Regions from separate parts of the Paenibacillus sp. FSL P4-0081 genome, predicted to be linked through region 4. Evidence: riboswitches for the same ligand, from Rfam matches in the RefSeq annotation. Region 4 holds a riboswitch; each other region holds the start of a gene.

Region 1 (4,810 bases), 2.6 Mb from region 4:
AACGAATGAGCAATCTATTGGTACTCCCGATTCTCATTCCGCTGACTACGGCTGTCATCCTGATTTTTCTCAAAGAGAAGATCCGGCTTCAGCGCGTGATTAGTGCGCTCAGCGGTCTGCTGAACATTCTGGTTGCAGTGCTGCTGGTTTCACGTGTCCACTCTGAGGGCATACAGACCTTGCAGATGGGGGGCTGGGCTCCTCCGTACGGGATTGTATTTGTAGGTGATATGTTTGCTGTATTGCTGGTAATGATGGCTTCGATCGTCAGCTTTGCGATTCTGTGCTACTCTTTCAGCAGTATTGGAGAGAAGCGGGAGCGGTTCTATTATTATACGTTCTTTCAGTTTTTGCTGGTCGGGGTATACGGCTCGTTTCTTACCGGAGATATTTTCAACCTGTTTGTCTTTTTTGAGGTCATGCTGATTTCTTCTTATGCGCTCATCTCACTCGGAGGGACCAAGCTTCAGCTAAGAGAAACATCGAAATATCTGCTCATCAATATCGTATCCTCGACACTGTTTGTAGCAGCGGTAGCTTATCTCTATGCAGCAGTAGGAACACTCAACATGGCACACCTGTCCCAGCGTATCGCTGAAGCGGGACAAGGCGGCGTGCTTAATGTGATTGCTGTTTTGTTCCTGATTGTATTTTCCCTAAAGGCAGGGCTGTTCCTGTTCTTCTGGCTTCCAGGGTCATACAGTGCGCCTCCGGCGGCTGTTAGAGCGTTGTTCGGTGCACTGCTGACCAAAGTGGGACTCTATGCAATCATCCGCACCTTCACGCTGCTGTTTGTTAACGATCCCGGCTTCACCCATGACTGGATTGCCTGGATGGCTGCTGCTACCATGATTCTGGGCAGCCTGGGGGCAGTCGCTTATAAGGATATCCCGAGGATTCTGAATTATAACATCATTATCAGCGTTGGATTTGTAGCCTTTGGACTCGCTGCAGGGACTGCAGATTCACTGAATGGGGCGGTCTTCTATCTGCTGCACGATATGCTGGCCAAGGGACTCATGTTTATTCTGGGCGGGATGATTATATCCGCAGCCGGAACTGACCGGCTAGGCAGTATGGGCGGGATGATTAAAAGGTATCCGTTCATCGGCTGGATGTTCTTTATCCTTGCTCTTGCCCTGACAGGTATTCCGCCGCTGAGCGGGTTTGCCGGCAAGATTCTGATCATCCGCGGAGCTCTGGCTGAGGGAATGCTGACGTTGTCCTTAATTGGACTAGGATCGAGCTTACTGGTGCTGTATTCCCTGATGAAGGTGTTCAGGCTGGCGTTCTGGGGAAATGAACCGGTGAATGAATTGCCTAGAGTGAACTTGAAGGCTGCATCGGCTATTGCCGCCGGACTCCTGCTGCTTGTGATTGCTATGGGGGTCGGTGCCGAGTCCGTCTATGCTTATGTATCGCAGGCAGGCGAGGTTTTGGCGTCACCTGCGCGGTACATTGAAGCCATAATGAAGGAGTAGAGAAGATGGCCCTACAATTCCTCTTAAATCTGTTGATTGCCTTTCTGTGGATGGCGATAAATAACGATGGCTCTGGCTCAAGCTTCATAGCCGGCTACGTCATCGGTATTATATTATTGCTGATTTTGACGAAATCCCTGGCCCGGACCCGGCCATTCTATCTCATACGTATATGGGCTATACTGAAGCTTCTGCTGATCTTTGCCCGTGAACTTACGGTCTCGAATTTCGTGGTCATCGGCCATATCATCCGTCCAAAGCTGGCTATACGTCCCGGTATCTTTGCTTATGAGACTGCCTTGACCTCGGCTTGGGAGGTTACGCTGTTATCGTGCCTGATCTGTCTGACGCCGGGAACCCTGACTCTTGATGTTTCGAAGGATGGCAGGACGCTGTACATTCATGCAATTGATATTAAAGATGCAGAGCTGCTTGTCGCGCAGATTAGAGGCACTTTCGAACAAGCGATTATGGAGGTGACCCGGTAATGATCCAGGTTATGCTAACCGTGGCAATGATCATTCTGGCGCTGGCGATGCTGGCATGCCTGTTCCGTCTCCTGAAAGGGCCAACCCGATCAGACAGGGTTGCCGCGCTCGATACGATAGGCATTCATGTACTCGCAATGATCACTGTTTTCTGTATGCTGCTGGATACCCAGGACTTTCTTGAAGTTATTCTGGTTATCGGTATTCTGACGTTTATTGGAACAACGGCACTGGCCAGATATATTGAACGGGGAGCCGTTATAGAGGATGGAGGGAACCCGAATGACAGGTGAACTGATTAGCTCCATTCTTGTGGTGATGGGTGCAGTCTTCTGCGGCTTAAGTGCCTTCGGCTTAGTCCGGCTGCCTGATGTGTACCTGCGTTCACATGCGGCCACCAAAAGTGCAACCTTCGGGGTGCTGTGTCTGCTGACAGGAGGCTTCCTGTACTTTTGGTTTAAAGACGGAACGGTTAATGTCAAGCTGCTGCTGGCGATTGTTTTTGTATTCATCACTTCACCGGTGGCAGGCCATTTAAATGGCCGGGCAGCCTACCGTTCAGGAGTCCCCTTGTGGAAGGGGAGCGTACAGGATGATCTGAAGGTCCTGGGGGAAGAAAGTCAGGAAACGTCTGCAAAATAATACTTAATCGCTGAATTCCTTATAGGAAGCGGGGGAACCAGGTTATATGGGGTGAATCTCGGGAAAAACGAGTAGGGCTACTTTCAGGCCCGAATCCGGCAGCTAACCCCGCAAGCGTTCATGAGAGGATGCACTGTTTATGCCGCATATTGAAGGTGAATGGAACGTCGCTGTATTACGAGATGTCGGGCAACGGTCTGCCTATTGTTTTTATTCATGATTATTCGACCTCCCATCATCTGTTTGAGCCGCAAGCGGATTATTTCAGCAAGCGTGCGAAAGTAATCGTATTCGATTTAAGAGGGAACGGGCAGTCCGGTAAAATGGATGTGGAGATTAGCCGGATCGTAGACACACATTGTGAAGATTTGAAGCTGTTATTGGACGCTCTGGCTGTAGAGAGGGCTGTAATCGTAGCTTGTTCCGGTGGTGCTGTGCTCGCCCAGCTCGACAGACCGCACGAAGGAAATTGCAGCAGAGTATGGTGCGGTCATTTATGACTTTGAATGGATCGGTTGTTCAAGGAACTGAACAGTGAGGGAAGGGTAACCTCAAGCCTCCGGCGAAACCGGCGGGTCCGGCGGGACTGCAATATTCAGTGGATCGGCCCGGTGCATAAGTATTTGGCGGCGGGGGGCTCACGCTGGAGAGCAATATATGTACCACGCACTTCATGAAGAAGCACTCAAATATTACGGCAAGTTTCTGGAGGCCGGTCAAGGCAGGATCGAGGACAATATCCGGATGGATCTACGGCCAACTGCCTTCGCAGGCAGTTGGCCGTTTTTGATGCGAAAAAACGCAAATAAGTAATTTCACACATTTATTTCGTGGAACACGAATACCATTAAAATATATAAGTCCACTAGAAAGAGGAGAGATGTTATGGTTCGCCATTACACGCAGCTGGAATTGATCACGATATCGAAATTACCTCCGACCACAGTGAAGAGATGGCTAGAGTATTTCTCTTATTTTGTAGCCGCGACCCGTCAGGGAGACCAGGTGCTTTACCCTTATGAAACTTTGAAACTACTGAAGCGGATCAGTGAACTGCGTGCAGAGCGTTACCATCTCAGTACCATTGTTCGTCTGCTGATTGAAGACGGCTTTCCGATGTATGGCAAAGAGGACAAGAAGGAGTTGCAACCTCCTCCGCCAATGGAGAAAATCAGCGCCGAGCCGAAGAAGCCGGACAGACAGCAGCTGCTTGTTGCTTCCCTGGCGGCGCTTGCCGATGAGCTTAACCGGATTGCGGATCATCTTAACCACTTGAAGGTGCAATAAATACATTCCGGACCGAATTCAATGAGCGGCAGCTTCATGGTTTGAGCTTGTCCATTTTGCTTAGACTCAGCCACTGCCCCCGCGTAACCGAGGTATCGGGAGTAATGCCCAGATGCGCGGACATTAGACGTGATTTATGAGGTGGTGAAATCTGGTTGGAACTTAAGATACCGGATGATTATCAAGAGGAATCATGAACGATACTGTCGTGCCCCTGCCCGGTTCACTCTGGATAAGAAGACCCTGGCCATACCGCTGAACCAAACGGCGGTTGGTATTCCTTAAGCCGATTCCCCCGGTGTTATGCCGGGTAAGGCTTAGGAGGTTCTCAATCTCGGCAGCCGGAATCCCTTTGCCATTATCTATAATCTGTACACAGGCGCCAGCTTCCGCCTGATATATGCGCACCACCAGTTCGCCGCCCTTCGCCCGGCTCAGCAATCCATGTCTTACTGCATTCTCAACGAGCGGCTGGATGGACAGCGGAGGAAGCTTGAAACGGAGAGCGGGCTGGATCTCCCACACCACAGTTAACCTGTCTCCAAAACGGACTTGCTCAATGAATAAATAGGATTTCACCAGGGAAATTTCATTCTCCAGATCCACCAGCTGATTCGTATTAATGAAATCAACGCTATACCGCAAGTAATCTGCAAATGCACCCGCTACATTACGCATCTGTTCCATATCAAATTCACTCAGGGCCATAATGGAGTTGATGGTGTTGAATAAGAAATGCGGTTTGATCTGGGCCTGCAAGTAGGCTGTTTCCATCCGCAGACTTTGGTCAATCGATTGTTTCAACGAAATTAATGCCTGCACTCTGTACTTCAGCTCTAATCTTTCAACAGGTTTGGTTACATAGTCATTGGCTCCATGTAAGAATTCTGTATATGACTCTTCTGAAATCGA
Region 2 (4,810 bases), 4.2 Mb from region 4:
TTATATTCACGGCCACACTAAGCAGCATACCAATCATAGATGTTATCGCGGCTCCCTCCGAGCGGACAATACTCTCCAATGTGAAGAATAATACAACGAAGGGTGAGCCAATAAGCATAATGGTGACGTAGTCCTTGGTAAATCCGAAGGAGTCAGGCGTTGCCCCGAGGCCATGTACGATAGAATTAATGAGCGGCAGGCCGACGGCCATCGCGATAAGACCGAGAACCAGGCTGCTGTAAAAGGCGAATGCAGACACATGCTTAACATCAGCCGTATTTTTCTCTCCCAGCAAACGGGAAATGAAGGCACTGCTGCCGACACCAATCAGGTTACCCAGCGCCATAATGACCGCGAATAACGGTAAGGTTAAGGCAAGTGCGGTTAACATGGCAGTGTTATTTAACGTTCCAATGAAAAATGCATTCAGGATGGAATAGATGACACTCATTGACGTTCCAAGCATCATTGGTATTGCGAAGTGCGCTACGGCTTTTGCAACCGGTGCTTTTTCAAAGTAATGGAGGTTTTCTGTATCCATGCGGTTCACCACTTTCTTCCTGTATGTTAGTCTCTATATTAGTTAGAATTCTAACTATAAATTGATTGCGAACTTTGCGCCGCACCAAACAAACCCGTAACAAATGACAATACGGGTCTCGTAAGCGGGTGTTGACTAATCGTCAGTTTCAGACTGTATTTGGTAAAATCTTTATTGCGCTGCCTTTGCCTTCAGTTCTTCGGGAAAGACAGCGCCGCTGCTGCTAATAGGAAATGCTTTACTTACTTGTCATCCGAATCACTGGAGTTGTCCTTCGAGCCGTCTCTACCATCTCTGGAAGGCCAGCCGAAGCCGTTCATGCCGCCGCCTTGACCTTCCCGGCCAAATCCGGGGAATCTTCCGCTAAAGCGTCCGTCATCCATATTTCCCCACATTCTGCTCATTTGTCCGCGCATGGCCATCAGCTTGTCGAATTCCTCTGATCCTATGCGCTCCTTAGCGGCCTCCATCCACATAGCCATTACATCACGGTCTGCATCTGTTCCTAGTTCTTCTTCTAAGGCTGTAATGACGCGGACCAGGTATTCACCGAAGGCTGCCTGTTCTTCTGGAGACAGGACTGAAAATATGCTGCCGCCCTCAACCTCCTGGCCCTCTTCCTCCCGCCCTTTCGGCGTCAGATAAATCAGCATGATGCGTTTATCTGTCTCGGAAGGCTGACGGGTAATATATTCGGCCTTCTCCAGTTTGGCCAGCAATTCATTGAGCGAGGATACACGAATGTCCAGCATATAGGATAAATCCTTCGTGCTGATTCCGTCCTTCATCCGGAGAAACGCCATGATCCTGCCTTGTCCCCGTGACGTATCTGCCATAGGGCCAACAGCGGCGTGGTTCTTCAGATGCTGTCTCTGCAACAGCCATTGCAGCTTGGCGAGCTTGTCGTACAATTCAGCATTCATATTCATTATGAATCCTCCCAGGGATATATTTACGGTACCTGTCAATCAATGTAACGGTACCTGTTGAATTTATTATAACGGTACCTGTTATACTTGTCAAAGATTTTCTACAGGTGCCGTTAATAAATTTTCCGCTGGAAGCATTGCTGGTCTTTCAGGTAATCAAGCAGTAGCCGGTTGAAGTGCTGCGGCTGACATAAATGGCTGGGATACATGGCATCTTCCAGTATTGCCAGCGTGGCGAGCGGATATTTGGCCGCTGTTTGTCTCACCTGCTCCAGAACCCGCTCATTCTGATTGCCTGATACACAAAGAACGGGAACCTGCAGCCTTAGTGCAAACCCGTAGCTGTCCGTATGTCTTAGTGCCAGACGCTGTTTAATCAATTCTGTTGTCCGTTCATGGACAAGCTCTCTTCTCAGAATATGATACGCAGACAGCCATTTGTTATATGTAATGCGCAAAGAACGGATGAACATTTCAGCCGGAAGATAATGGGCGGCCCATGCGCAGATTTGAAAGAGCTCCAGCACTTTGCTGCCTTTGGACGTACAATCTCCTAGGATGTAATTGTCCACCAACACCAGATTAATTACCCGTTCAGGATTCAGATAGGCGAATTTCTGGGCAAGCACAGCACCGCTGGAACAAGCTACGATGACGGCCCGTTCTACGGACAGTCCATCCAATAATCCCTTCAGATCTTCACACTGCGTGTCTACAATCCGGCTGATCTCCACATCCATTTTACCGGATTGCCCATTCCCTCTTAGGTCAAACAAGATCACTTTCGCCCGCTTGCTGAAATACTCCGCCTGAGGCTCGAACAGATGATGTGAAGTCGAATAATCATGAATAAAAACAATGGGCAGACCACTGCCCGACACCTCGTAATAGAGGGTAGTTCCATTGACGTCAATATACGGCATTACCTGTGCATCCTCTCATGTCGCTTACGGAGTTAGCTGCCGGATTCGGGCTTGAAGAGTAGCCCTACTCGATTCCTCGAGATTCACCCCAGAAAACTTGGTTTCCCCGCTTCCATTACGGAACTCAGCGATTACATATATTTTTGCGGATATAGATTAACAGAAACTTCAGTATAGCCCATATTCGTCTATGAATGAATAGCTTAGGTGAATTTGCCCAACACGCGCAGAAACCAGCCGCAGTGAACCCAAAAAGCAGAGCAGCGATTCTCCCGTTACCGGAGACTCACTGCTCTGCTTGCTTTAAACATCATCTATAATCAGCGGTTCAGGATGTCATCCACCTCTTTGGCGAGCGTGTCCAGGCTGTCCTGAATTGGCAGGTTCTCCAGCCAGATATCGTTGATGCGTGTGCCCATCAGATCTTCAATCTCATGGTACGTACCGGTCATCGGACGCATTTTGCTGAATTCCAGCTCATCGGAAGCGACCTTGTAGCCTGGGAAGGCGGCAATGGTCTCTTTCATCAGGTCTGTGTCCAGGGAGGTTAGACGGGTCGGAAGATATCCCGTATTGGCAGAAGCATACGCCGCCTGTTCGGTATCCGACAGCCATTTCATGAATTCAAAAGCGGCTGCTTTCTCATTATCCGTTCCCGTATTCGCCAGATACGTATTCGATCCGCCGACCGGAACGCCCCGTTTGCCGTCTTCTCCGGCAGGAATCATGGATACGCCGAGATCAATTCCACTCTCCGCGGCCATGCCGGCAAACGTTTTGTAGCCGCCGACACTGGAGAAGATCAGCGCTGTGCCCGGATTGGCAATGGAGGCATAGTAGGCATCCTTGTCCGTGACCCCGAGTACTTTGATTAGTCCCTTGGATTCCAGATCCTCAATGAAGGAGATCAGCTTCACTGCGCCTTCACTGTTGATATTGGATTTCGTCTCATCCTCATTGACCACATTAGTATCCGAGTACGAATGCAACAGCGCCTCCATCACCCAGAAGTCATAGTTGAACAGGTACATCGGCGGCTGGCCGGTAGCATCATATGCGGTCTGCAGATAGGCCTCCAGTTCGGCAAAGGTCGCCGGTCCGTTCGGATCCAGCCCTTCTTTAGCGGCGAGCGTCTTGTTTACATACATCACGGGAACACTCCGCATATGGGGAAAGGCATACAGATCCTCGCCCAGATACAGGTTGCCGAGGTCGCCGATTTTGAAATCCGAGGTGTCGAACTTGTCCGTTTCCATGAACGGTTCGAGATTGGCAATAATGTCACTGTCGGCAAAGCCCTTAGTCATCGCCACTTCATCAATAAAAACATTCGGCAGCGTACCCGCTATGGCTGCAGCGTTAATCTTCTGCTGCATTTCCCAGTAATCGCCTTGATATTCAGCATTCACATGGATATTCAGCTCGGCTCCTTTGGTCTCGTTGAACTGGTCCACCAGATTCTGATTTACATCCTCCACGGCGGAGGTCCAGAAGTTCAGCTCGGTAACGGAATCCCCTTTCTCATAGGCCGCTATACTGGATTCGGCTTCGGTGGTGGCACAGCCTGCAAGAACGGTGGTCAGTGCAACAGTGGCGAGCAGCGGAGTTACTCTTTTTCCCCATACCTTCATTATTCGTTTCTCCTCCATGAACTGCTGTATTTGGTATTCAACATGCAAGGCCGCAGGGTATTCCCGCTACTTCACTCCCATGTAGGTGAACGCTTTGATAATCTGCTTGCGTGCAATCAGGAAGACCAGCAGAATCGGCACGATCAGCATCATATTCCCGGCCATCACGATCTGCGGGCTGAGCCCCTCCACATCCTGAAGCTTCTGAATTCCAAGCGGCAAGGTTCGGACAGCATCCGTTGTGGTCCATACGAGCGGGAAAAAGTAACTGTTCCACGTCCCGATGAACGTCAGCAGCGCGAGTGTGGACAAGGTGGGCACAGCGGCAGGCATCATGATCGTGCAGATGATTTTGAACTCACTGGCATTATCCAGACGGGCTGCCTCCAGCTGGGAATCCGGCACCTGCATGAAGGTCTGCCGCAGCATGAAGATGGCCGTACCGCTGGCAATGAAGGGCACGATGAGCGATACATAAGTGTTCAGCAGTCCGGACTTCGCAAACATGACGAAGATCGGCAGGAAGATCAGCTGTCCCGGAATCATCATGGTGGCGAGCACGATGCCGAACAGCGCGTTTTTACCCTTGAATTGATACCTTGCGAATGCATAGGCTGCCGGAACAACAACGACCAGCTGACCGAGCATCGTCCCGAGCGTAATGATCAGGGAATTGCGGGTATAATGCAGAAAGTTAATCCTCGTAAAAGCATCCCGGAAGTTCTGCCACTGCAGCGAATCCACCCAGAATTTCGGCGGCATCCGAAGCACCTCGCCCAGCGTCTT
Region 3 (4,810 bases), 4.0 Mb from region 4:
TTGCCAAGGAGAGAACTTTAATTATATAATTTTAAAGTAACTTATCTTTTATCACGACAGTCCTATGGACAGAAAGGAACTCTCTTTGAGCAAACCGAATAAGAACAATGTCGCGCTTCCCCAGATGAGCAAGCAGGAGAAACGCCGGGCAGAGCAGGAACAGCAGAAGCAGAAAACGAGAATTCTGATCGTGAGTACAGTGGCATTAGTCGTAATTATTTTTGTAGGATTATTCATGCTGGCCTCGAAGGACGGCTCAACCACAGGATATGCTGCGGCTCCCGTTGACTTCAATTACAGTGAAATGGCACGGCTGGGCAAAGAAGATGCTCCAGTCAAAATCGTTGAATTCGGCGATTACAAATGTCCGGCTTGCGCCCAGTTCACCGGGGTGATTAAACCGCAAATCGTTCAGGAGTATGTCAATCAGGATAAAGCAGCCTTTTACTTCGTCAACCTGGCCTTTATTGGTACGGATTCGAGAACAGCCTCACTCGCGGCACTCTCCGTATACCATCAGAATCAAGAGGCTTTCTGGAAATTCTTCGATGCCATCTATGCTAACCAGGGTGAAGAAAAGGTGGAGTGGGCAACACCGGACTTCTTGGTAAGTCTGGCACAGCAATTAGAACTGCCCATTGACTTCGACCTGCTGCGTAAGGATATTGAAGACAAGACCTACGAAAGCGAATTGGAGAGAGATATCCAGCTTGGCACTGACACCGGCATAACCAACACGCCGTCATTGTTTGTCAATGGAGTCAAAGTGAATGAACCTTTTAATATGGAGGAAATCGATGCTCAAATCCAGGTAGCTGCGGAAGCTGTGGCTGGACAATGAATAAATTCTCTGCATTCTGCCGCCGGAATTGTCTCTACTTGGCCTGGTTCGTCTCGGTTGTTGCTGTAGCAGGCAGTCTGTATCTCAGTGAAGTGCTGAAATATGAGCCCTGCAAGCTATGCTGGTTTCAGCGGATATTTATGTACCCGCAGCTGATTTTGCTCGGAATCGCCACTTACCGGGGGGATAAGCGCATTATCCCGTATGTCCTTCCCTTAAGTTTGATTGGCGGAAGCATTTCGATCTATCATTACGCAGAGCAGAAAATTCCGGCACTCAGCAAGGTGCTTCCATGTACAATCGGTGTGCCGTGCAACACGGATTATCTGAATTATTTCGGATTCATCACCATCCCGCTGCTGGCACTCATTGCGTTCGCATTAATCACAATTCTGCTATGGACAGGGCGTAAAGAGGATGCAGCTGAGTAAGAAGCCGTCAGGCAGAATGAAGAGTAACTATTTCCCTTAAATTAAGTGTAAATTATTATGCAGAAACGCTGTAAAATCACGCGATAAAGGGATAATGAAAGAGAATGAAAGATCAAGACATACCGGATCATGGATTTGGTTGTTTTGGTTGTTTTTCATTCTTTTTTCATTTGTTTCAACGCTTTACGGAAGAGGCATTGTAGATTAATATTAGTCCTTGTGAGAAGTTGAATATGCGCTGAATTTTCCGGAAGGAAAAACGGGGGAACCAAACTTGGCCGAGTGCCAACGGGGTGAATCGGAAGCGGGTCAGCAGACTCGAAAACCGTAGGGCTACCACAGCCCGAATCCGCCAGCTAACCTCGTAAGCAATAGTGGGATAATGACCATGCACTCAAGGCATGCGGATCATTTCCGTATGCTTATTTTTGTGCCTGCATTTATGAAATCCACTTATGAAAACAGCGCGCGGTACTGCCGTTTCAACTTAACAAAGAGAGGAACTGTTACTACAATGGTAAGCAAGGTAAAACGACTATTGATCGGGCGTCCGATGAAGTCGAACGAACTCGATCATGAAAAGTTATCCAAGGTGAAAGCACTGGCTGTCCTGTCTTCTGATGCGCTCTCGTCTGTAGCCTACGGAACAGAACAAATCTTAATCGTACTTGTGGCCGCAGGTTTCACAGCTATCTGGTACTCATTGCCAATTGCATTAGCCGTATTGGGCCTGCTGGCCATCTTAATCCTGTCTTATCGGCAGACCATTTTTGCTTATCCGCAAGGCGGGGGCGCCTATATTGTTGCCAAAACCAATCTCGGGGTTCATACCGGCCTGCTTGCCGGCGGCTCTTTGCTGGTGGATTATATTCTTACGGTGGCGGTAAGCGCCTCGGCGGGAACGGATGCGATCACATCAGCGTTCCCGGGTCTTCATAATCATAGTGTACTCATAGCGGTTACTGTCATTCTGCTCTTAACGATTGTCAATCTGCGGGGTGTTACTGAATCTGCTTCATTCATAGCCATTCCGGTATATCTGTTCGTCGTCTCCATCTTTGTACTGATTATCGCGGGAGTCTTCAAGTATGCAACCGGCGGTGCTCATGCCCAGGTTCCTGAGATCGGCTCGGCGGTATCGAACGTCAGTATGTTCCTTCTGCTTAAGGCCTTCAGCTCCGGCTGTTCGGCACTGACCGGGGTAGAAGCGGTCTCCAATGCGATCCCTAACTTCAAAGCACCGGCTGAGAAAAATGCGGCTAAAACGCTGATGCTGATGGGTCTGATTCTCGGGGCTATGTTCACGGGGATTACGCTTTTGGCTTATTGGTACGGTATCATGCCGGACGAGAAAGCAACGGTTGTGTCACAGATTACCGAGTCTACCTTTGGCCGCGGCGGTTTGTACTTCTTCATCCAAGGCATCACCGCAGTAATCTTGTTCCTGGCGGCGAATACAGCGTATTCGGCCTTCCCGCTGCTGGCGTTCATGTTCGCCAAAGATAAATATTTACCCCACGCCTTCATGGTGCGCGGAGACCGGCTGGGATTCTCCAACGGCATTATTTTCCTCGGCGTAATGTCGGCTGTGCTTGTAGCTGCTTTTCACGGTAATACCGAAGGGTTGATTCCATTATACGCCGTTGGGGTATTCATTCCGTTTACCCTTTCACAGCTTGGCATGATGGTCCAGTGGTACAGAACCAAGCCTAAGGGCTGGCAGAGCAAATTCGCTGTGAATACAGTAGGCATGCTCACAACCTTAACCATTACGCTCATCTTCATTATTACTAAATTCTCGAGTGTATGGATGGCCTTCATCTTCCTGCCGCTTGTAATCATCGTGTTCCACCGGATTCACCGCCATTATATGAATATTGCCGATCAGCTGCGTATTTGTCCGGCTACGGATAAACCTTGCATTAAAGGAAGCACAGTGGTTGTACCTGTTGCCGGTGTCACCCGTGCAGTACTGCATTCGATCAGCTATGCGAAGTCATTGACTGAGAATGTAGTGGCTGTATATGTCGGATTCGATGAAGAAGAGATTCACAAAATGGAACAGAAGTGGGAAGAGTGGAACCCTGGGGTGCGCCTGATTGTACTCCGCTCGCGTTACCGCAGCATCATCCGCCCGCTGGTGAAATTCATCGATACGGTGGAGTGGAAAACCGCTTCTACAGACCACATTACTGTACTCATTCCGCAATTTGTTACAAAGCATTGGTGGCAGGCGATTCTGCATAATCAGACCAGCTTGTTCATCCGCTCTTATCTGATGAATCAGAAGGATATCGTTATAGCAACTGTACCGTATCATTTGCACAAATAGACATACCCTTTATATGTAAAACGGCTGTTTCCGCAGGTTGCGGGAATAGCCGTTTTTTGTTATGCGCAGGGTGAGTATAAATGGAATCGGATAATTTAGTTGACATAGAGAATGAGAATCAATATCATCAGTTTATGTGAGGCGAAGGCCGCAATCACCTTTGACCAATAATGAATGTATATACAGGAGGGGTAATTAATGTTTTCGTTCAACCTGCAAAGATCAACAAGCATGAAGCTGGCTATGGCCGGACTCATGACCACGACGTTGTTATTATCCGCATGCGGAAATAACAATGCAGCCAATAACGGGGCTGCGGCAACTACGGCACCTGCAGCAACTGCAGAAGCCACTACTGCACCGGCAGAAACAACAGCTCCAGCGGTAGAGCAAACAGTAACGGATGCCATGGGACATAAAGTCACTGTCCCTGCGAACCCGCAGCGTGTGCTTGCTTCTTATCTGGAAGACTATCTGGTCGCACTTGGCGTGACTCCGGTTGCCCAATGGTCCGTGACAAACGGCACTCAGGATTACCTTGCAGCTGAGCTTAAGGACATTCCAACCATCAGCTATGACCTTCCACTCGAAGCTGTAACCAGCTTCGCACCGGACTTCACTATTGTACAATCGGAAGGTACTGTCCAGAACGGTCTGTATGACCAGCTGAACAAAATTGCACCAACGTATGTACTCGGCGACGAAGTCAGCAAGGACTGGCGCAAATCGCTGCTCAAGATCGGCGAGCTGTTGAACAAAACGCCTGAAGCTGAAGCAGCCATTGCTGCCTATGATCAAAAAGCGGCTGATGCCAAAACAAAAATCTCCGCTGCGATCGGCGATGAGTCCGTTGCCATTCTCTGGCTGGTATCCAAGAACTTCTATATAGTAGATGAAACCCGCAGCAGCGGGGCAGTCCTGTATGGTGATCTTGGCGTGAAGCTTCCGAATCTGGTTACCGAAATTCCTGCTGAGTCCAGAGCAACGTGGAATCCGATATCACTTGAGAAATTGTCTGAGCTGACTGCAGATCATATCATCCTAGTGAACAGTGACGGGGCGGATGCTGCTGAAGTTACGGATGGCGCGATCTGGAAGGGGATTCCGGCTGTTAAGGCGGGGAATGTTCATGAGTTTAGCAGATCAACCAGCTGGCTGTACAGCGGTCCTATAGCTAACTCCAAAACAATTGATGATGCTCTGAGC
Region 4 (4,810 bases):
GATTGTGAAAATTTCGATAACCCGCGGTTGGCACAGCATGAAAGAGCAATTTTATATCCTGATTCTGCTATTTATCTACCGGCTGTTCTGGGGCTACTTCATGTACAAGTTCATTAAAAGCGCCGTCGTTCCGGTACTGCTGCGCTATCCGGATGCGAATGCCGGCGGCAGTAGCATAGGCAGGCTGCTGTATTATATTGAGGGGCAGGCTGCGCTGCACACGGACCCGGACGTCCGGCAATGGCTATGGCTGCTCCTGGCACTGACTCTGTTGCGGCTGCTGCTCTCCCCCTTTATCCGGGCGGGCCTGCTGCACGAGCTTCACCAGGAACGTGCCGGGGAGCGCGGACTGTTCTTTTTTCCCGGGATGAAGCGTTATGGTCTGCCTGTACTGCTGTTCAGTCTCGTTGAATGGGCGCTGGCCCTTCTGCCGCTCTATTGGCTGCTGCCGAAGATGTACCGTCTGCTTCTGAACGGCATTCTCGATTATCCGCTGCTGCTGACGCTCGTGCCTTATGTGCTGGGCTGGCTCGTCTACCTCTTCCTTATCCGCAAGCTGCTGCTGTATATGCAGTTCGGTTATACCGCCGGCACGGGCATGTTCACTTCGCTGCTGGTCTGTCTGAAGGTGCTTCTCCACTCCATCGGGATATCCGTCATTATAGGCGCAGGAAGTCTGCTGACGCTGATCCTCTGCAGCGCTGCAGCGCTCTTCTGCCCCGGCCTCCCGGCCCTGTTCCTGCGCCAGGCAGCTCCACTGCCGTCCACCCTATTCAAAATGTGGGGCATAGCCGCGCAGTATCATCTCTGGTCCAGTAAATCATTCCCACAATAATCGGCCGCCAAAACGGCATACTAAAAGAGTCATCGCCCCTCTGGTGAGGTGCATGACTCTTTTTTGTTTACAGCTGCGACAAGTGCATTTGCAAAACTGTAAATCCTTTGGTACAATGATGCCTGTACTACTAGTAACAAATTTGTAATCTTTCAAATGGAATGAAGCAGCTATGTAACCGAAGCCTTTAACCTTATGTCGATATGTCACTATTCTGGTGCACAAAACGCCGAATTCCCTGCACCGGGGAGTGGGGGAACCATATTTTGGGTGAATTGATCTCGCTTTAGAGGGGTCATAGGGGAACCTTCTACCGAATCCTTAAGCTAACCTCGCAGGCCTTGGAAGGAGTACATCTTTTGAGAAGTCAGAATTTTAAGAAGAAATGCACCGCAGCAGCGCTGGGTCTTGTGATGGTATTCACACTTGGAGCAGGCAGCGCTTTCGCAGATTCCAAAATGGATACTGTGATCTCAAAAACCATTGGAACGTCATATAAAACCGGGGGCACCAGCACCAGCGGCTTTGATTGTTCCGGATTCACCAAATACGTATTCAAGAGTATCGGCCTTACCCTGCCGCGCACCTCTAAGGCACAGTACAGCGTTGGAACAGCCGTATCCAAGAGTAATTTGCGTTCCGGTGATTTGGTATTCTTCAATACCCTGGGCAACGGAGTTTCCCATGTCGGTATTTATGTCGGCAATGGCAAATTCGCACAATCCTCCACTTCGCGTGGTGTAACCATCAGTTCGCTGAGTCAGGCATACTGGGCCAACCGCTACGTTGGCGCTAAAAGAGTGATGAGCACAACAGCCTACCAAGCTGTCGCTTACGATTGAACCCTTGAACATTTCCTCGAATATTCGTACCTCTAACAACTAAATGTAACTTATACGAGCCCGGTTTTGATTATTGCCGTAATCATTTCCGGGTTTTTCCTTTTCCTTATTCTACCTTTTACACTCATCTGCAGGCCCTGAAACACCTTTTTATCCCAAATCCAAAGAAAAATCCATCAATAGCTCACCTGCTGCGTAAATATGAGTCTTTCTATGCAGCTATAACTCTAAAAAACGCAAAAAAAATGCATTAATATGTTATAAGTGATTGCCAAGCGCCCTAGTCTTTGCTACAATTATCGCAGTGAGCTTTTAGTAACATTTTTGTAATTATTGAATCGCTTTTAACAAAGGTTTTGTCATGTATTGAATAACAGCTAATCCTAATCAACAGTCGTGCCGAGTTCCCTAAAGATTTAGGGAAACGGGGGAACCAACTTTGGGTGAATTGACCTCCTATTCTAAGAGGGGTCATAGGGGACCTTCAACCGAACCCTTAAGCTAACCTCGTAGGCATTTGGAAGGGGTATTTACTTTTGAAGAAGAAGCTAGCAGCCGCAGTACTAAGCTTTTCCATCATCTTCACCATTGGAGCAGGAAGCGCTTTCGCGGATTCCAAAATGGATAAAGTTATCGACAAAGCCATCGGGACCAAATACGTATCCGGCGGTGTATCCACGAACGGTTTTGATTGCTCCGGATTTACAATGTATGTTTTTGATAAGATCGGAATTAACCTGCCCCACCAATCCGGCTCCCAATATGAGATGGGCACTGCTGTATCCCGCGATGAAATGAGACCGGGCGATCTTGTATTCTTCAATACAAGCGGCAAAGGCATTTCTCATGTCGGTATTTATGTTGGTGACGGTGAGTTCGCACATGCTTCTTCCTCGCGTGGTGTAACCATCAGTTCGCTGAGTGACAGCTACTACGTCAACCGCTACGTTGGCGCCAAACGGATTATGAGTACAGATGCTTACAAGACTGTGGCTGCGGATTCCGAAGAGAATGACGATGTGCAATAATTTGTCCTAAATATAAGCGCTTTTCCAGGATTTTTGCCGAAATCTTGGAGGAGGGCTTATTTTTTTGTCTATAAAATTACTTACCCCGCTCTATATTTGTAAAACACCAATTTCGCTCTTTCATAAAATATTTATTGGCGTTTGTCAAGTTCCGGTCTTTCTGCAAGGTTTTTGCGTCGAATCCGGCTCGTTTTGTATATAATATTTATAGAATGAAGTAATGTTCCATTGAAAGGAGGCCTCCGCTTATGATAAGTTCCCCGGTAACTTTTTATGTTGTTCCTATGGAGTCGCGGCATGCTGCTGAGATCTGTGAGTGGAACTACAGGCCCCCGTATAATATTTACGGCTGGATGCCCTGGGAGCAGATGCAGGCGCTCGGTGTTGAATTCGGTGATCCGCAGCTGCGCAGCGAGCAATACGTTTCCGTTGTGAATGGACAGGGAATCCTGTGCGGCTTCGCCCAGCTGTTCCCTATGGAGGGTGTAGTCCGGCTTGGAATCGGCATGCGGCCCGATCTGTGCGGTCATGGCATGGGACATCTGTTCATGAAGGCCATCGTTCAGGCGGCTTTGCAGCGTTATCCGGAACGGGAGATCGATTTGGAGGTACTGACCTGGAATCAGCGGGCCATCCGTGCTTACCAGAAATGCGGATTTACCATAACGGATACTTATGAACGCAGAACCCCAACTGGCGATAAGCCATTTTATTGTATGGTCTATGAGAAATAGCATTCCACTTCTGTATGTTTGCAATTTTCCCAGGAGTTTCGTTCATTTTTTTGACACAAATACTATGATAACGCTTCACCATCCGGTATAATGAAGGAAGCAGCTTACATGGAGGGACGGATGCAGATGCAGAAATGGATCATGAGCGGTTTGTTTTTTGCCGCCTGTGCCTTTGCCGTGGTCTTAATGTTTACCCTGCCCGGCAAAGCCGAGGTGGCTGAAGAGAACAAACCTACAATGCCTGAGGTTGTGCTGGACGCAGCCGGCGCGGAGGCCCTGGTGAAAGCCAACTGCATCACCTGCCACGGGGATCAGCTTCAGGGCGGTGTAGGGCCGAACCTGCAGCAGGAGGGCGCACAGCATGACGCGGCGCAGATTTACAGCATTGTGACCAAAGGCCGCGGGCAGATGCCTTCCTTCAAAGACAAACTAGCCCCTGAGGAAATTGCGAATGTCGCGTTATGGCTGGCCGAGAAGAAATAATAACATGCCCAAAGCAAAATGCCCGCTGCAAAGGATACCCTGGTATCCCTGCACGGGCATTTTTATGGATCAGGCGGTACTGTCATTTCCATAAGGATCCTGTCCTCTAACGGTTTTTCTCAAAAGCCTCGTTAATTTCATTAGCCTGGCGTATATCCAGCTTCTCCACATCTGCAGGCAGACGCAGGATAACGGTCTTGTAGTCAATGGTGATATGCGGGTGATGGTCGAACGCTTCCGAAATCGCAGCAACCTCATCCACAAAAGCAATTCCCTTCATATATTCATTGAACATATATTTGCGCACCATAATATCCTCTTCCAGTTTCCAGCCTTCCAGCTTGCCGATCTGCTCCCGCAGTTCTTCCTCTGTAAATGGCAATTTGTTTCCTCCCTTGCTTAATTAGCTATATCACAGCAGTCCTGTCTTTCAAATAAAACATCCCTCAGCTTCTTAAAGTCCAAGGGATGTGCCGGGCCAAAGATTTTTTTCGATTTAATGTATTCTTAAATCCCGGCGAATAGTACTTCTCATCCCAATTTTAACATGGGCTGATGCCTGGGACAAACTCCGGCTCCGCAGCTGCTTCCGGTCTACACCAGAACCACCGATGCCAAATCCTCGTCGCCGAGCAGAATATTGATGCGGTGCGTTTCTTTATCGTACATTACAACCCCGCTTCCGACCTTAATCACCGGCTCATTGCCCAGTGCGTAGAACAGATCCTCCGCAAGCGCCTCCCAGACCTCCAGCTTCGACTCCTCCGGCAGGTTCTCCCACTCCTCAGGCTCCATTTCGAAAAAAATATACCCGTCGGAAATCCGTCCGACTGCGCCTGTCAGTTCAACCAGAATTTCACTGTAATCTCTGCCATGCTTAACTCCCAC

Evidence for each region. A riboswitch is a leader RNA that binds a small molecule or an ion and turns the genes downstream of it on or off. The one in region 4 is predicted to bind cyclic di-AMP.
Region 1: it holds a riboswitch for cyclic di-AMP, as region 4 does, so the genes downstream of both, P40081_RS25495 (alpha/beta fold hydrolase) here and P40081_RS00495 (C40 family peptidase) in region 4, are expected to answer to the same signal.
Region 2: it holds a riboswitch for cyclic di-AMP, as region 4 does, so the genes downstream of both, P40081_RS18305 (alpha/beta fold hydrolase) here and P40081_RS00495 (C40 family peptidase) in region 4, are expected to answer to the same signal.
Region 3: it holds a riboswitch for cyclic di-AMP, as region 4 does, so the genes downstream of both, P40081_RS19315 (APC family permease) here and P40081_RS00495 (C40 family peptidase) in region 4, are expected to answer to the same signal.

What each region holds. Positions count from the first base shown of each region.
Region 1 covers NZ_CP009280.1:5,966,935-5,971,744, reverse strand. Annotated here, with positions in the region: gene P40081_RS25520 (Na(+)/H(+) antiporter subunit C) at 1-9, shown strand, start outside; gene P40081_RS25515 (Na+/H+ antiporter subunit D) at 6-1,481, shown strand; gene P40081_RS25510 (Na+/H+ antiporter subunit E) at 1,487-1,969, shown strand; gene P40081_RS25505 (Na(+)/H(+) antiporter subunit F1) at 1,969-2,262, shown strand; gene mnhG (monovalent cation/H(+) antiporter subunit G) at 2,252-2,611, shown strand; cyclic di-AMP (ydaO/yuaA leader) riboswitch at 2,610-2,743, shown strand; gene P40081_RS25495 (alpha/beta fold hydrolase) at 2,767-3,111, shown strand; gene P40081_RS25490 (MerR family transcriptional regulator) at 3,497-3,898, shown strand; gene P40081_RS25485 (sensor histidine kinase) at 4,061-4,810, opposite strand, start outside.
Region 2 covers NZ_CP009280.1:4,284,482-4,289,291, reverse strand. Annotated here, with positions in the region: gene P40081_RS18315 (MATE family efflux transporter) at 1-541, opposite strand, end outside; gene P40081_RS18310 (MarR family winged helix-turn-helix transcriptional regulator) at 784-1,470, opposite strand; gene P40081_RS18305 (alpha/beta fold hydrolase) at 1,584-2,393, opposite strand; cyclic di-AMP (ydaO/yuaA leader) riboswitch at 2,401-2,533, opposite strand; gene P40081_RS18300 (ABC transporter substrate-binding protein) at 2,714-4,024, opposite strand; gene P40081_RS18295 (carbohydrate ABC transporter permease) at 4,091-4,810, opposite strand, start outside.
Region 3 covers NZ_CP009280.1:4,567,341-4,572,150, reverse strand. Annotated here, with positions in the region: gene P40081_RS19325 (DsbA family protein) at 86-841, shown strand; gene P40081_RS19320 (disulfide oxidoreductase) at 838-1,272, shown strand; cyclic di-AMP (ydaO/yuaA leader) riboswitch at 1,499-1,658, shown strand; gene P40081_RS19315 (APC family permease) at 1,787-3,604, shown strand; gene P40081_RS19310 (iron-hydroxamate ABC transporter substrate-binding protein) at 3,803-4,810, shown strand, end outside.
Region 4 covers NZ_CP009280.1:101,399-106,208, reverse strand. Annotated here, with positions in the region: gene P40081_RS00505 (hypothetical protein) at 38-835, shown strand; cyclic di-AMP (ydaO/yuaA leader) riboswitch at 1,053-1,191, shown strand; gene P40081_RS00500 (C40 family peptidase) at 1,249-1,677, shown strand; cyclic di-AMP (ydaO/yuaA leader) riboswitch at 2,065-2,208, shown strand; gene P40081_RS00495 (C40 family peptidase) at 2,214-2,705, shown strand; gene P40081_RS00490 (GNAT family N-acetyltransferase) at 2,954-3,439, shown strand; gene P40081_RS00485 (c-type cytochrome) at 3,566-3,922, shown strand; gene P40081_RS00480 (4a-hydroxytetrahydrobiopterin dehydratase) at 4,029-4,304, opposite strand; gene P40081_RS00475 (hypothetical protein) at 4,517-4,810, opposite strand.